Regions from separate parts of the Verrucosispora sp. WMMA2044 genome, predicted to be linked through region 1. Evidence: riboswitches for the same ligand, from Rfam matches in the RefSeq annotation. Region 1 holds a riboswitch; each other region holds the start of a gene.
The links. Region 1 has a riboswitch for cyclic di-AMP ahead of O3597_RS24500 (NlpC/P60 family protein). Riboswitches for the same ligand answer to the same signal wherever they lie in the genome.
Positions count from the first base shown of each region.

Region 2: it holds a riboswitch for cyclic di-AMP, as region 1 does, so the genes downstream of both, O3597_RS04410 (hypothetical protein) here and O3597_RS24500 (NlpC/P60 family protein) in region 1, are expected to answer to the same signal.
Region 3: it holds a riboswitch for cyclic di-AMP, as region 1 does, so the genes downstream of both, O3597_RS15990 (C39 family peptidase) here and O3597_RS24500 (NlpC/P60 family protein) in region 1, are expected to answer to the same signal.

Region 1 covers NZ_CP114913.1:5,373,715-5,379,288, forward strand. Annotated here, with positions in the region: gene O3597_RS24485 (zinc metalloprotease) at 1-264, shown strand, start outside; gene O3597_RS24490 (pyridoxamine 5'-phosphate oxidase family protein) at 333-869, opposite strand; gene dcd (dCTP deaminase) at 947-1,525, shown strand; gene O3597_RS24500 (NlpC/P60 family protein) at 1,538-2,572, opposite strand; cyclic di-AMP (ydaO/yuaA leader) riboswitch at 2,585-2,719, opposite strand; gene O3597_RS24505 (C40 family peptidase) at 2,912-3,907, opposite strand; gene O3597_RS24510 ((Fe-S)-binding protein) at 4,176-5,574, opposite strand, start outside.
Region 2 covers NZ_CP114913.1:953,967-959,540, reverse strand. Annotated here, with positions in the region: gene O3597_RS04420 (AAA family ATPase) at 1-915, shown strand, start outside; gene O3597_RS04415 (cation diffusion facilitator family transporter) at 996-1,913, shown strand; cyclic di-AMP (ydaO/yuaA leader) riboswitch at 2,066-2,197, shown strand; gene O3597_RS04410 (hypothetical protein) at 2,202-3,305, shown strand; gene O3597_RS04405 (PfkB family carbohydrate kinase) at 3,522-4,502, shown strand; gene O3597_RS04400 (5'/3'-nucleotidase SurE) at 4,499-5,323, shown strand; gene O3597_RS04395 (STAS domain-containing protein) at 5,352-5,574, opposite strand, start outside.
Region 3 covers NZ_CP114913.1:3,527,094-3,532,667, forward strand. Annotated here, with positions in the region: gene O3597_RS15975 (hypothetical protein) at 1-233, opposite strand, end outside; gene O3597_RS15980 (helix-turn-helix transcriptional regulator) at 588-1,400, shown strand; gene O3597_RS15985 (DUF397 domain-containing protein) at 1,397-1,591, shown strand; gene O3597_RS15990 (C39 family peptidase) at 1,659-2,555, opposite strand; cyclic di-AMP (ydaO/yuaA leader) riboswitch at 2,782-2,922, opposite strand; gene O3597_RS15995 (hypothetical protein) at 3,199-3,957, opposite strand; gene O3597_RS16000 (hypothetical protein) at 4,157-4,669, opposite strand; gene O3597_RS16005 (acyltransferase) at 4,781-5,574, opposite strand, start outside.

The sequences.
Region 1 (5,574 bases):
GGCACCCACGAGGTCGGCCACTGGCTGAACCTGTACCACACCTTCCAGGGCGGCTGCTCCGGCAGCGGTGACCAGGTGTCGGACACCCCTGCCGAGGCCTCGCCGGCCAGCGGCTGCCCGACCGGCCGGGACACCTGCTCAAGCTCGGGCCTGGACCCGATCACCAACTTCATGGACTACTCGTACGACGGCTGCATGTACCAGTTCACCCCGGGCCAGGCCACCCGCATGATCAACGCCTGGAACTCCTACCGCGCGGCATAGCGCGTTCACCGCACCGCGTACCGCAGGTGCCGGCTCCGTCGAACGGGGCCGGCACCTGCGCGTGTGGGTCAGGCGGCGCGGCTGTGGTGCCGCCCGGAGTGGGCCGGCACCGGGCGCGCGGCCTGGGGCGTGGCGCCCGCCGGGTCGAGCCAGACCTGGACCGCCGGACGGGCCGCCAGCTCGCTCGGCCCAGCCACCGACTGCTCCCGTCGGGCCAGCATCGCCACGTCGACCGTGAACTCGAACAGGCGCCAGTCGGCGTGCGGGGCGGCCCGCGCCGCGAACGCCAGCCGGGCGACGGTGGCATCGTCCGTGACGGGCCGGGCGCGCCCGGCGACGTACGCCTCGTCGTCGCTCTCCTCCGGCGGGAACGAGTGCAGCGCGTAACGGCCGTCGCGCTCCAGGTCGCGCCGCTTCGGTGAGTCGATCACGAAGCAGTAGAGACCGTCGTCGGTGATCACCGGAGAGACCGGGTGCACCCGGGGTCCGCCGTCGGCGCGGACCGTGGCCAGGTAGCCGAAGCCCGGGCCGTACTGCTGCATGAGAAGGCGGATCCCGTCGGCGAGTCGAGGCTCGTCAGCGGCGAATTCGGACCAGGAAGCCATGCCGACATCCTATCGAACACACGTTCGAAGCGGGTAGTCCGGCACGCGTGTCGCATACCGGCAGCTATGGTGTGGCGATGCTGCTCTCCGACCGCGACCTGGTCTCCGAGATCAAGGCGGGCACCCTGGCGCTCGAACCGTTCGAGCCCACCCTGGTGCAGCCCTCCAGCATCGACGTACGTCTGGACAAACTCTTCCGGGTCTTCAACAACCACCTCTACACCCACATCGACCCGGCCACCCGACAGGACGACCTCACCTCCGCGGTCGAGGTGCCCGACGGCCAGGCGTTCGTGCTGCACCCGGGCGAGTTCGTCCTCGCCTCCACGCTCGAGGTCATCTCGCTGGGCGACCAGCTCGCCGGCCGCCTCGAAGGCAAGTCCAGCCTGGGACGGCTCGGCCTGCTCACCCACTCCACCGCCGGCTTCATCGACCCCGGCTTCTCCGGTCACGTCACCCTGGAACTGTCCAACGTGGCAAACCTGCCGATCACCCTCTGGCCGGGGATGAAGATCGGGCAGCTCTGCATCTTCCGGCTCTCCTCGCCGGCCGAGCATCCGTACGGCTCGGCCGTCTACGGCTCCCGCTATCAGGGTCAGCGCGGCCCGACGCCCAGTCGTGCCTGGCAGAGCTGGCGCACCTGGCCCACCCGCTGACACCGCAGATCCTCAGCCGGGCCGGCCGAAACTGTGCACCGGGCTGCTGTCCAGCCGCTTCATCTTGACCGGTTGACCCGCCCGGGAGGCGTGCACCACCCAGCCGTCGCCGACGTACATCCCGACATGGTGCAGGTCCCGGTAGTAGAAGACCAGGTCGCCGGGGCGCAACGCGCCGCGACTGACCGACTCGGTGACCCGGCGCTGTCTCGCCGCGTTGTGCGGCAGTGCGACACCGGCCCGCGACCAGGCGGCCAACGTCAGCCCGGAACAGTCGTACGCGTCGGGCCCCTCGGCGCCCCAGGAGTACGGCTTGCCGATCTGGGCGCAGGCGAAGGTCACCGCCTCGCCGGCCGCACCACCCGGGTAGCTGGCCGGGCAGGGCGCCGGCCGTAGCGGCCCACCACCACCCTTCCCGTACGCCCGCAGCCGGAGCCGTTGCAACCTGTCGATCTCGGCGTCGATCTGTCGCCGCCGCTCGGCGAGATCAGCCTCGGTACGGGTCAGCTCGCCGATCGTGCGGTCCAGGCCGGCCTTGGCGGCGGCGAGTTCGTCGCGCAGGTCACTCGCGTGCCGCACGTCCTGCTGCTGCACGCGGGCGTACCGGTCGAGCAGCCCGAGCTGCTCGACCACCTCGCCCGGCGACCGGCTGCCGAGCAGCGTGTTGACGACCCGGACCTGTTCGCCCTTGTACGCGCGGGCGGCGAGCTTGCCGACCCGGTCCATGGCCTCGTCCACCTGGCGTTGCAGCGGTGCCATCCGGGCGGCCAGCGCGTCCGCCTCCCGCCGCTTGCCGGCCAGGTCCTGCCGGGTCGCGTTGTGCTGCTCGATGACGGGTTCGAGCCGATTCCAGTCCTCGTCGATCTGGCGCTCGATGTCGGCGACCGTGGGCTCGGCCCGGGCCTGCGTCGCGCCGCCGACCAGCATCACAGCGGTCGCGGCCAGGCCGGCGAGAATGCAGCGGTACCAGCTGGAACGCGGCGCCGCCGTCGGTCGGCCGGGCATCCCCGGCCGCAGTGACGGTGGCCGCGGGGCATGGTCTGCCACCGGGCTCAGCACTCCTTCTTCCGCTACCGCCTACCGGGTTAGCTGACGGGTTCGGGCGGGAAGGGACGCCCTACCGTGACCGTCACGGATTCACCCCGGGTACCTGGTTCCCCGGCTCGCTGACGAGCGATTCGGCGGTGTCGGACCGTTACCGCCCGGGCTGGGCGGACCTGCCAGCGGCCGACGATTGCCCAGCGTAGGGACGATCGGCGTCGATACGCAACACAACCGCACCGTTACCGTGGGTGCTGATACCCGACAACGGCGAGGGCCCCCGTCGACTTGACCGGGGGCCCTCGGGCGTTCCTACGCGACCGCTCAGCGGACGCTGGTGGCGGCTCAGCCGGGGCGGCGGAAACCGGCGACCGGCATGGTCGTGATGGGCGAGACGTTCACCGGCTTGCCGGCGCGAGCCGCGTGCACCATCTGGTTGTTGCCGAGGTACAGCCCGACGTGGCTCACGTCGCTGCGGAAGAAGACCAGATCGCCGGGACGGGCATCGGCGCGGGAGACGGCCTTGCCCTCGTTCCACTGGGCACCGGTGAAGTGGGTGAGGTAGATCCCCGCGGCCTTGTACGCGTACTGGGTCAGACCCGAGCAGTCGAACGAGTTCGGGCCGGTGGCACCCCAGACGTACGGCTTGCCGACCTGGGCGCACGCGGTCCGGATGGCCGTGCGGGCGGCGTCGCTGACCACACCGTTGATGGTCGGGCAGTTGGTGGTCTTCACCGTCGTCACCGGCAGCGACTTCTCCAGCCGCTTGATCTCGGCGTCGATCTGCTTCTTCTTGGCCGCCAGCTGCTTCTGCTTCGCCTCCTGGTCGGCGATCAGGGCGTCGAGCTTGGCCTTCTGGTCGTCGTACTTCTTGCGGATCTTCATGACGCCTTCGAGCTCGCGGCGCTCCTGCGAGGCGAGCCGGTCGAGAAAGGCCATCTGCTCGCCGAGCTCGTTCGGCTTCGAATTGAGCAGGACGACACCGATCTCCTTGGACGGGCCGGTGATGTAGTACCGGGAGGCGAGATCGGCCACCCGGTTCATCGCCAGCTCGGTCTCCAGGGCCAGCGGCTGGATCTTCTTCTCCAGGCTCTTCGACTTCTGCTTGTTGACCCGCAGCTGGGAGCGCACCTTGTTGTACTGCTCGATGGTGGGTTCCAGCTTCTGCCACTGCTTGTCGATCTGGGCCTCGATCTCGTCGACCGAGGGCTCGGCGTACGCGGGGGCGGCGAGCAGGCCGGCACCGACCGCGGCGGCGGCGACCAGGACGACCAGCCCGCGGGCGGCCCTACGCAGGCCACCCGGACGGGATCGTCCCGGCGCACGACGATGGAGGGGCATGGTTGCCACCGGCAGCGTCTCCTTTGCAACCGACCACCGGGCGTCCCGCGAGAGGTATGTGGCGGGATCCGACGACCCATGGCGGTCGGTGCCCCACATTAGGGAACGGTAGGTGGGGAATCAAGGCGACCAACGGCTCATTCACCTTTGCGCGACGGTACGCACACAAAGGGTGTCGGCCGATTCGTTATAGTTACGTACGCCAATACAAAACCGGGCGGGGCGGCACTGGATAGGGGTGCCGCCCCGCCCGGTGTGTTCGGGCCGGTCAGCCGGCCACCGGCGTGGTCTCCTCGGCGCCGCCGACCTGCTCGGGCTTGACCGAGCGGAGCAGAACGCTGGCCACGTCGATGACCTCGACCTGCTCTCCGGCACCCTTGCCGTTCACCCCGTCGGTGAGCATCGTCGAACAGAACGGACAACCGACGGCGACCGTCCTCGCCCCGGTGGACATGGCCTCCTCGACCCGGTCCACGTTGATCCGCTTGCCGATGCGCTCCTCCATCCACATGCGGGCACCACCCGCACCGCAGCAGAAGGAGCGCTCGCTGTTGCGGGGCATCTCGGTCAACTCGCCCTGGATCGCACTGCCGAGCACCTCACGCGGCGGGGTGAAGACCCGGTTGTGCCGGCCGAGGTAGCAGGGATCGTGGTAGGTCACCCCGCCGTCGACCGGCTGCACCGGGGTGAGCCTGCCGGTGGCGACCAGGTGGGCCAGCAACTGGGTGTGGTGCACCACCTCGAACTCGCCGCCCAGCTGGCCGTACTCGTTGCCCAGGGTGTTGAAGCAGTGTGGGCAGGTGGCCACGATCTTGCGCTTGGCCTTCTCCCGGCCCTCGAACGCCTCGTTCAGGGTCTCGACGTTCTGCTGGGCGAGCATCTGGAAGACGAACTCGTTGCCGATGCGGCGGGCCGGGTCACCGGAGCAGGTCTCCCCCTCACCGAGGATGGCGAACGAGACACCCGCCTCGTTGAGCAGGGTCGCGACCGCCCGGGTGGTCTTCTTCGCCCGATCCTCGAACGCGCCGGCGCAGCCCACCCAGAACAGGTACTCGAAGTCCTCGATCTCACCGACCCGGGGCACCTCGAAGTCGAGCCCCTTGGTCCAGTCCTCCCGGGTGTTCTGCGGCGCGCCCCACGGGTTGCCCTTGTTCTCCAGGTTGCGCAGCATCACGCCGGCCTCGGAGGGGAAGCTGGACTCGATGAGCACCTGGTAGCGACGCATGTCGACGATGTGGTCGACATGCTCGATGTCCACCGGGCACTGCTCCACGCAGGCACCGCAGGTGGTGCAGGACCAGAGCACGTCGGGGTCGATGACGCCACCGGACTCGGCGTCACCGATCAGCGGCTTCTCCGCCTCGGCGAGAGCCAGCACGTCGAGGTGGGCGAGTTGCGCCGCGGTGGCCTTCTCCTCACCGGTCAGGTCCTTCCCACCACCGGCCAGCAGGTAGGGCGCCTTGGCATACGCGTGGTCACGCAGGCTGAGCACCAGCAGCTTCGGCGACAGCGGCTTTCCGGTGTTCCACGCCGGGCACTGCGACTGGCAGCGGCCACACTCGGTGCAGGTGCTGAAGTCCAGCAGCCCCTTCCAGGTGAACTGCTCGACCTGGGCGACGCCGAACTGATCCTTCTCCGGGTCGGCCTCCTCGAAGTCGAGCGGCTTG
Region 2 (5,574 bases), 1.9 Mb from region 1:
GCCGATCCGCAGCGGTTGCGCCGGTACGGCGCGGGACTGCTCTCCGGCGCCGAGATCCGGCTGCTCGGCTCGGCCTACCGGGGGTTGGCCACGGATGGTCTGACCGTCGCCGACGTCGCGCTGCTGGACGAGCTGGACGCGCTGCTCGGCAAGCCGATGCGCGCTGCCCGCCGGAAGCGGGACCCGTTCCAGTTGGCCGGTGGGGTACGCGAGCTGAGCACGTTCGCCGACCGGCAGCGGGCCGCCCGGCAGGCCGCCCGGGAGCGCCCCGAGGATTACCGCGACTACGCCCACCTGGTGGTCGACGAGTCCCAGGACGTCTCACCGATGCAGTGGCGGATGGTGGGCCGGCGCGGCCGGTTGGCGTCCTGGACGGTGGTGGGCGACCCGGCGCAGACCGCGTGGACGGGGGATCCGCAGGAGTTGGCCCGGGCCCGCGACCAGGCGCTGGGGCGCCGTCGTCGGCACCGCTTCACGCTCACCACGAACTACCGCAACTCGGCCGAGATCTTCGCGGTGGCGGCGGCCGAGATCCGGCGGGCGTACCCCGATCTCGCGCTGCCCACCGCGGTCCGCTCCACCGGGATCGATCCGGTGCGGCTCGTGGTGCCGGCGCCCGAGTTGGAGACCACCGTCGTGACGGCCGCCAGCGCCCTGCTCGGCGAGGTGGAGGGCACCGTCGGGGTGATCACGCCGGTGCCGCGACGGGACCAGGTCGCGGCCTGGCTGGGAGCCCATGGCGGCGATCGGTTGCAGGTGGTGACCAGCCTGGAGGCCAAGGGCATGGAGTACGACGGGGTGGTGCTGGTCGCCCCGGCGGAGATCCGGGCGGAGCCCGGCGCCGGTGTCCGTACTCTCTACGTCGCGCTGTCCCGGGCCACCCAGCGGTTGACCACCGTCGAGGCGACCGGTTGAGATCGCGAGCCGACGATTGCACTCATAGCGATGTTGGCATAGGTCCGTCCCCGGCCCGCCTGACGACGCAAGGTGTCTGGGTGGGCGCCGGCCATGACCACCACCACGCTGCGGTCTCAACCGCCGCACACCGCCACTCCGGCCGGCTGTGGGCGGCGTTCGCCCTGCTCAGCGCCCTGATGCTGATCGAGGCAGGCACCGCTTTACGGACCGGTTCGCTGGCCCTGCTCTCCGACGCCGGGCACATGTTCACCGATGTGCTGGGCATCGGCATGGCCCTCGCGGCCGTGGCCGCCACCCGGCGGGCCGACACCGACCCACAACGCACCTTCGGGCTCTACCGGCTGGAGGTGCTCGCGGCCCTGGCCAACGCCGTACTGCTCTCCGGCGTCGCGGTGTACGTGCTGATCGAGGCGGTACGTCGATTCGGGGATCCGCCCGAGGTGCTCGCCGGCCCGGTTCTGGTGGTGGCGGCGCTCGGCCTGCTCGCCAACGTCGCCGCGTTCGCGCTGTTGCGCCCGGGGGCGCGGGAGAGCATCAACCTGCGGGGGGCCTACCTGGAGGTGCTGGCGGACCTGCTGGGCTCGCTGGGCGTGATCGCGGCCGCCCTGCTGATCGCCGTGACCGACTGGTGGTGGGCCGATCCGCTGGTGGCGGTCGCGATCGCCGTGTTCATCCTGCCCCGCACCTGGCGCCTGGGCCGGGCAGCGGTACGCATCCTGGTCCAGGCCGCACCGGAGCACCTGCAGGTCACCGCGGTGCACGACCGGCTGGCCGCGGTACCGGGCGTGGCCGGCGTCCACGACCTGCACGTCTGGACGTTGACCTCCGGAATGGAGGTCGCCTCCGCACACCTGACCGTCAGTCCGGACGCCGATGTCGGCACCGTCCTGGCGGCGGCCCGCTCGGCGCTGCACGAGGACTTCCAGATCGAACACGCGACCCTCCAGGTCGAGCCGCGTACCGACCCCGGGGGTTGCGGGTCGGTGCGGTGGTGACCAGGCCAATCGGAGAAAAGTAGGTTATTGTCCGATTTGCTCTGGTCTACTAGTCAACAACCGAACACCAGCAGTAACAGCAGCTGCACCGGTCACGTGCGCACCGGTAGGCTCTGACCCGGCCACCGCCAGGCGGCACCCACCGGTGCCGGCGGCGGCCGCCGCCTAATCGCCCGCCAGGGCGAACCGGGGAACCACGTTCCTGGGGTGTATCCGCGCCAGCGGTAGGGATCTTCCGTCCCGAACCCGTCAGCTAACCCGGTCGGCGGCTGACGGAAGGACATGTGCATGCCAGCAGTGGCAACGGTAAGACCGGCCGCCCGTACGGCGGCCCTGATCGCCGCCGCGCTCGCCCTCACCCTCGGCGTCGCGCTGGCTCCCTTCTCCCCAGCGACCGCCGCACCGCAGGCGTTGCGCGCGGCGGCACCGGGAGATGTGGACGACGAGGGCGGCACCCCGGCACTACGGGCCCAGTTGGAGGCGGCCAGCAAGGGCTATCTCGACGCCAAGACGGCGCTCGACCGCTCGGTGAAGCGACAGAAGAAGCTGGCCGAGCAGCTCAAGACGACCGAGAGCCAGGTCGCCGAGCGCGGTACCAAGGTCGCCGAGATCGCCGCGCAGGCGTACCGCACCGGACGGCTGGGTGCCGCGTCGGCGCTGCTCAACAGCGGGTCACCGGCCGGTTTCATGGACCGGGCGGCGGCGCTGGACGCGGTGGCCGCCAATGAGGACCGTGCGCTGCGGGAACTCCAGACCGCCCGGGACGAGGTCAGCGCCACCAAGCTGGCCCTGGACGCGGAGATCCAGGAACAGCGCAAGCAGGTGGCCGTGATGGCCAAGCGCAAGGACCAGGCCGAGCGGGCGTTGACCGTGGCCATCGAGCGGGACGAGGCGGCCGAGCGGGCCAGGGCCGCCGAACGGGCCGCCCGGTCACCGTCGCGTAGCGGCGGGTCGAGTCCCACCGCCAAGCCCGCTCCGCGTAACTCCGACGGGTCGTGGCCCTCGGAGTCGTGCAGCGTCAACGACCCCACCCCGGCCAACGGCTGCATCACCCCACGCACCCTGCACGCGCTGAAGCAGGCCAAGTCGGCTGGCTTCACCCGGTACGTCTCCTGCTACCGCTCCGGCGGCTCGGGCGAGCACCCGAAGGGTCGGGCCTGCGACTTCGCGGCCCAGAAGAAGGGCTTCGGCGGGGACGCGACCGGAGGTGACCGGACCTACGGCAACAACCTGGCGGCGTACTTCGTCAACAACGCCGACCGGCTCGCGGTGCTCTACGTGATCTGGTACAGGCAGATCTGGTTGCCCAGCAGCGGCTGGAAGTCGTACAGCGGTGCCCGCGGTGACCCGTCCAGCGACCACACCAACCACGTTCACCTGTCGGTGTACTGACCTCCTCGTCGCGCCGGGTGAACCGCTCTTCACGAGCGGTTCACCCGGCGTTGCGTTTTTCCGTCGGCCGGCCGGGCACCGTCCCTTCGGCGCGCGTCGACGCGTCTCGTTGGATACCGTCGTACCAGTAAGCGGTATTTGTCCGCTAGCGGGAGGAACGCCCATGGACGAGCGAATCGCCAGGCCCGGCGACGGTACGGACCACGGAGTGCGTTCATGAGCGGCCGCGTCATGATCTTCGCGCCGACCCCGCTGCTGACCGTCACCATCGACCAGCCGAGCGACGCACCGGAGCTGCACCTGCACCCGGGCGGGCAGGGGGTGTGGCAGGCCAGGATGGTGCTGTCCCTCGGCGTCGACGTGGTGCTCTGCGCGGCACTCGGGGGCGAGGTCGGGCAGGTGCTGGAGCCGTTGCTGGTCAGCGAGGGGGTCGACCTCAAGGTGGTGGCCCGCGACTCCGGTGGCACCGGCGGGTACGTGCACGACCGTCGCGAAGGTACCCGTCGGGAGGTCGTCGACGTGATCGGCCAACCGTTGAGCCGGCACGAGCTGGACGAGCTGTACAACCTCGCGCTCGGCGAGGGCCTGCGCGCGCCGGTGAGCGTGTTGAGCGGCCCGAACCATCCGTCCCTGGTCCCCGCCGACCTCTACCGGCGTTTTGCCGCCGATCTCGGCGCCAACGGCGGCCGGGTGGTGGTGGACCTCTGCGGCGAGCACCTGACGGCCGTCCTGGAAAGCGGGGTCTTCTTCCTCAAGGTCAGTCACGAGGAGCTGATCGCCGACGGGCGGGCCGAGGGCGACGACGAGGAACAGCTCACCCGCGCGATGTACGACCTGCACGCCTCCGGTGCCGAGAACGTGGTGGTCAGCCGGGCCGACAAGCCCGCGTTGGCACTCGTCGACGGCGAGGTGTTCACGGTGCGGATGCCGCGCCTGGAGGCGGCCGACCCCCGCGGGGCGGGCGACTCGATGACCGCCGGGGTCGCCGCCGTGGTGGCCCGGGGCGGCGATGTGCGCACGGCGATCCGTACCGGCGCGGCGGCCGGCGCACTCAACGTCACCCGGCACGGCCTCGGCACCGGCCGACTCGACTCGATCAACGGCCTCGTCGACCGGGTCCGACTCGAACCGGCGGGCAGCCGTCCGCAGGAGCGGACCACCCCCGACGAGCTGGCGCAACGGGCGGGTGGCCGGTGAGGCTACGGGTCCTGATCACCAACGATGACGGGATCGCCGCGCCGGGCATCCAGGCGCTGGCCCGGGCGGCCGTCGACCGGGGCCTGGACGTGGTGGTGGCCGCCCCGTTGGAGGAGGCCAGCGGCACCAGCGCCGCGATGAGCGCGGTGGAGCAGGACGGGCAGGTGGTGGTCCGCGAGCATCCGCTGCCGGAACTCGACGGCGTGCCGGCGTTCGGCGTCGGTGGCTCACCCGGGTTCATCGCGCTCATCGCCGTACACGGTGCCTTCGGACCGCCGCCGTCGGTGCTGCTGTCAGGAATCAACCGGGGCGCCAACGCGGGGCGCGCGGTGCTGCACTCCGGCACGGTGGGAGCCGCCTTCACCGCCGCCGCGAACGGCTGCCGGGCAATGGCGGTCTCGCTGGACGTGCTCTCGGCCGGTGAGGCGACTGCGGCCAGCGGCGGTGCCGCGGTGGCGGCCGCCGCCCGGGTACGCGACGCCGAACGGAACTGGGCCACCGCCGCCCGGGTCGCTCTGGACCTGCTGCCCCGGCTGACCGCAGCGCCGACGGAGAGCGTCCTGAACGTCAACTCGCCGGATCTACCGCTGGGTCGGCTGCGCGGGGTACGCCGGGCCACCCTGGCCACTTTCGGCCAGGTGCAGATGACCGTCGCCGAGTCCGGACACGGCTTCGTCCGCACGTCGTTGGAAGAGCCGGGCCAGGCGGTACAGCCCGGCACGGACCTGGCCCTGCTCGCCGACGGCTACGCCTCGGTGACCGCGGTGCGGGCGGTCACCGAGGTGGCTGACGTGGATCTGTCCGGCCTCGACGGGGAGTGATCCGCTCCCGTCGGCCAGTCGGGGCGGGTCAGGCCCCAGGGACTGCCTCGGAGGCCGTGGCGGCCCCGGCGTAGTAGGGCTCGGGCGCGCCGAAGAGACCGAGCAGACCGGTCACCCAGAGCTGCCGGTGGACGAACCGGCTCGGCTCGGTGACGATCAGCTTCACTCCGCTGACCTCGGCGGTCTGGAAACCGGCGACCATGGCGCTGATGCCGACCGAGTCGATGAAGGTGACCAGCCGCATGTTGAGC
Region 3 (5,574 bases), 1.8 Mb from region 1:
TAGAGGTCGCGCATCGCCTCGTACATCAGGCCGGCGAGGTAGATGGACAGGCCGGGCAGGTTCCCGTCGTATTCGACCCGCAGCAGCAGCCGGGCCTGACCGCAGGGCCAGGGCTGCCCGTCGACGCGGCAGCACCAGATCGGCCGCAACGGGGTGTGCGGCACCTCGTCACCACAGGTGGAGGGTCGCAGCGGACGCGGACCCCGCTCGGGAGGGAAAAGCCGGGTGGTGATCGCACCCGACCGGCCCACGGTCACCACCGGCCCCCGTTGACCCGCCGTTGCCACCCCGGTGAGGACACCGGCAGCAGCGTCGTCGGGCACAGGTAGCGGGCAACCCGGGTACGCACATCGACCTCCCAGTCATTGATCGGAAGGGGCCGCCCGGACACGGGGGAAGGCGCACGGGCGGCCCCGGGGCAGAACCGCCCCGTCCCTGTCTGGATGGGAGCGGCCCCGCTGCGTGACAGTCTGGTGAGGACACCGCTACTGTCGGAAGGCATCGACGCTGGCCACGGTGGGTTCCGGGTGCCCCGAACCGGCCCCTGGCGGCCCCTTGGCGATCTACGTAGACCCGGTGGAGGGGACATGGAACGCGAGCAGCCTTCCGACCTGCACGAGTTGATCCGTACGCAGCTCCGCCGGCTGCGAGCCGCGGCCGGCATGAACCAGGAGGAATTCGGTCGGCGGACGAACTACTCGGCGTCGCTGGTGTCCGCTGTGGAGGTGGGCACCCGTCCCCTCGACCGGCCGTACGCGAAGCGGGCCGACGAGGTGCTTCAGACCGGGGGCATGTTCGAGGAGTTGCTGCGCACGGCGGAGGTGCTGCGCCAACCCTCGTGGTTCCTGCCCTACCTGGAGGCCGAGCGCAACGCCCGGCAGCTCCGCTGTTACCAGCCGACGCTGGTGCCGGGCCTGCTCCAGACCGAGCGCTACGCCCGCGCGGTGATCCGGACCGACGCCGCGCTGACCGAGGCGGGGGTGGAGCGTCGGCTGGCCAACCGGATGGCCCGGCAGGCGGTGCTGGAGCAGGACGACCCGCCGCAACTCGTCGCGGTGATCGACGAGGTGGTGCTGCGGCGGGTCGACGAGGAGCTGAAGGACGTGCTGGTCGAGCAGGTGCACCACCTCATGGAGCTGGCCACCCGGCCCAACATCAGCGTGCACCTGGTGCCCACCGGCGTCGGCATGCACATCGGACTGACCGGCCCCTTCACCCTGGCGAGGGGCGCGGACGGCGGCTGGGTGGCTAATCTCGAAACTCAACTTGGCGGCGTTCTCGCCGACAAGGACGACGACCTGACCGCCCTGCTGTCCCGGTGGGAGACGGTGCGCAACGAGGCACTGTCCGGCCGCCAGTCGATCGAGCTGATGAAGGATGTGGTGAAGCCGTGGATCTGAACGGCGCGACCTGGCGCAAGTCCACCCGCAGCGGCGCCGGCGGCGGCGACTGTGTGGAGGTCGCCGACAACCTGACGGGCATCGTGCTGGTCCGCGACACCAAGGATCGCGACGGCGGCACGCTGGCCTTCACCCCGGCGGCCTGGGCGAGCTTCGTCGGCCAGGCGAAGCAGCACGGCCCGCACGCCTGACGTACGTACCCGGAAGCCCTCGGCCGGCGGGCCGAGGGCTTCCGGGTGTGCAGCGGGACCGGTGCGATCAGGCCGAGTAGCCGCGGGTGGCGGCCCAGTTGGCCAGGTCGATGGTGCTGAGCCAGTACGACGGGTACGAGGCGTCCGCCGAGTCGGCGATCTTCACCAGCCGCCCGGAGTCCTTGTAGCCGACCACGGCGATGTAGTGCCCGCCGGGGAAGGAGTGCCAGCGGCCGTCGGTGTCGGTGACGGTGCCGGCGACGTTCACCACGACGCCCCGCCCGTCGCTGACGGCGGTGACGACGTCCGCCTGGAGCTGGTCCATCTGGGCCGGGCTGGCCGCACCGCCACGGATCATCGTGGTCTCGTACGGGTCGCCCTTGACGACGGCGTTGAGGACGCGGGTGGTGTCCTCGGCCGAGTTGGTGCCCGCGAACGTGGTGCCGAGCTGGCTGGCCAGGGCGTCCTGGCTGCGCGCGACACCGGCGGCGCTCAGCGCGTTACGCACCGCGGCGGGACCGCAGTAGTAGCCGTTGATCTGGGCCTGGTGGTCGTACGCCAGGACCTTCGAGGCGGGCGGCTTCGGTGCCGCCTTCTTGCTGGTCAGATCCGGGTCCGGGGTGGCCGAGCTGGGCTTCGGCGACGGCGAGGCGGTGGCGCTTGCCGGTGCCGGGCTGGCCGGCGCGGCGCTGCTCGGCGCGGCGCTGCTCGGTGCGGCGCTGCTCGGTGCGGCGGTCGACGGCGCGACCTCCGCCTGGCTCGGCGCGGCCACCGTGTCGCCGGACAGTTCGGCGGCGGTGGTGGCCTGCGCGGGGGCCGGGGTGTTCCCGGTGCCGGCGAGGGCGGCTCCGGTGCCGGTGGCCAGGACGAGGGCCACGGCGGATCCGGCAACGAGCTGATAGGGGCGTTCGCTGACCAGCCGGCGGAGCCGGCGGGAAAGGGTGTGCTTCACGGATTCCTCCACGGGCTGAGGGGAGAACGGCACACCGGCTCCGGCGGTCGGGTCGGCAACGGGACGCCGACGACCGCCCGGGCGAGCGGGACAGGCCGTTCAAGGGGTACGCCCGGAAGAACCCGGGCGGTGGCGATGACCGGGGTCAGCTCGCGGCGGTCGGGCCGGCGAGCACGGGCACCGCGGTGCCGTGGAGGCGGGGGAACGGGGGAATCACATCGGACTGCACGAGGGTTGGTACTCCTTCCGTCACCGCCGACCGGGTTAGCTGACGGATTCGGGCGGGAAGTCGCCCTACCGCGGGCCGAGGCTCGCGGATTCACCCCAGTGGTGCAGTGGGTCCCCGGTTCGTGAGTTCACGATTGAGCGGGTCGGTACGGCGTCGCTTCCTGCGATCGGTTACCGCACCGGACGCGCTGACACTACTGGCCGGTCACCTCGAAGCCAACCCGCTCTGACCTGCTTAAACATGATCGAGCCAGGCAATTTTCGGGTAACCGGGAACTGGCGTCACTCAATGGGACCGACGGCATCCCGGGCGCCTTCGGGTGACAACCGGACGGCAGGGGAAAATCTCGCCGGGGATTACTGCGGTAATCGCCTCACCTACGAACAGTGACCGAATTTCGAGCAATGTGACCCAGCTCACGGAATTTCAGCCGAGCCGAGCCGGACGCCAGCGCGGGACCAGGTCGGGCCGCCCGGCGGTGGCTCGACCGGAGACGGGCGGTCGGGTCGGTCGGAGCCGCTCGGCGGCCGCGTACGCCTCGGCGGAGAGGCTGCGGGCCGCCTCGGTGGCCAGTTCCGCCGCCCGCCACAGGTCACGCTCCCGCTCGGCGGCCGATCGATAGGCGGCCAGACGGTTGTCGCGCACCACCCGGGCGAGGACCGCCTCCTGCTCGGCCGGGTGACGTCGGGGGTCCCAACCGGACCGGTGCGCCAGCACGTCGGTGAGCTGTCGGGCGGTCAGGTCACCGCGCCAGTGGGCAGCCATCGCGGCCCGGTGCAGCCAGCGTTCCCGAGCCGCGTACTCGGCCGGGGTGCGCGGGGTGCGCGGGGCCGACAGCCCGGTGACGCCGGCCAGCCGACGGGCGGCGGCCTCCGCCTGGTCGTACGCGGCCCAGGCGCGGTCCAGCTCCGCCTGGGCCACCCGCCACGCCGTACGCCGTCGCTCGGCGTTCTGCCCGGCACCGGCTGCCGCGACCGCCACCTCCCCGGCGTATCGGCGCAGGTCGGCCTCCTCGGTCGCGGCGCGGACCGCATCCTGGTCGGTGGTCTTCTCCACCGGCCCGGCCGGCTCCGGGCGGGCGACCAGCACGGTGAGTACGCCCAGCGCGAGCACCAGCAGAACCGACCAGATGGCGGCGGCGCGTGGCACCTCGATCAGGAACTGGTAGAGAACGGTCTTCTCCATGTCGGCACCTCAAAGACATCGGTACGGCGTCGGTGGTCGTACCGGCAGCGGATGGCGTTGCGGCGCGGTTGCCGGGTTGGCGGGCGGTGCCGCCGGTCATGGCGAGCATCGACGGCGCGACCGGCGGCGACGGGCTGGCCGTGCTCGGCGCCGAGGCGCGGCCGGGCGCGGTCTGGAGGCGCGGAAAGGGTCGCCAGGATCAGGCGTGCGGTGGGGCGCGGGCGACTCGGACACCCGTCACCCGAGCCGGCGACCCCCGCGTGACGCCGGCGGTGCCGCTGTCGAGCGCCGTCAGCCCGGGCTGGCCACCGGCCGCCGGTGGCATCGCGGGAATCCCGGACCCGGCGAAGTCACCGGCGTCCCGCGCGATCGGCGACCCGGTCGCCTCCGCCGCGTCAGCAGCGCGCGGTCCGGTGGACGACGCGGACACCCCGGCCAGGTCGGCGCCACCGGCACCGCGCACGGTCGGCGTCGCCAGGCCGACCGGGTCGAGGCCGGTCACCAGGTCGAGACCGGCCAGGTCGAGGGGTGCGGCGACTTCGCGGGCCAGGTCCGGTGCGACGGCGGCGGCCGGCGATGCGGCGGCGGGTGACTGGTCGGGCAGGGCCCAGGCGCCGAGGGTGAAGGCGGCGGCGACCGCGAGCCCGGTCAGCAGCCGCGCGGCCCAGCGCGCCAACCACCACAGCGGACGGGCGGGCGCGGCGGGAGGCACCTCGTCACGCTACCGCCACCGCCCGCCCGCACACACCGGTCCCCGGGCGTGTCGTACCGTCCGGCGAGTCGGCCACGTACGTCGATACGCGCAGGTCAGCCTGCCGGCCGCCTACCGTCCCTGATGGACGGGGCGGTCCTGCTCCGGGCCGGTGGCGGGGTCCGGGTCGCTGCCACCGGACACCCGCTGGCGCGGCAGCCCGTCCACGACCGGTCCGCCCGGCGTCCCGGATCGCGGGGCACCGTTCGACTCCGTGGCTCGCGCCGTGCCACCCGGCGTCGTGGACCACCCGCCATCCGACGTCGCGGACCGCGCCGCGCCGTTCTGCCGGCCGGGTCGTGGCGGCCGGGACGGGGCCAGGCGGCGCATCATCGGCTGTTCCACGTACCGGTGCAACAGCGCGGCCAGTCCCAGGGTGAGCAGCAGGAAGCCGAACACCGCGACCGGGCCCCACCAGCCGGGCAGGCCCGTGCCCCAGTCGCCGGTCACCCGCAGAATCGTCATGATCACGAAGACGTGCACCAGGTAGAAGGCGAAGGAGACCTCACCCAGCCAGACCATCGGTCGGGAGCGCAGCGGTGAGCGCCGCCCGTGCACGTCCGCGTCGGCCGCCGCGGCGATCACCAGGACGTACGCCGCCGACAGCAGTGCCGCCCAGAATTCCGCCCGGATCCACTGAGCGGCCGCCACCCAGGTCACGACGAAGATCAGACTGGCCAGCGGCAGTCGTGGCCCCCGCCAGCGACCGCGCAGCATGAGTTCGGCGGCGGCCACGCCCATCCAGAACTCCAGCGAACGGACCAGCGGGAAGACCTGGGTGAACCACCAGCGACTCTGCTCCGGCACCAGCGCCTGCCCGGGCCAGAGCGCCAGCGTCAGCAGCGGCACCGCGATCACCACGGCCC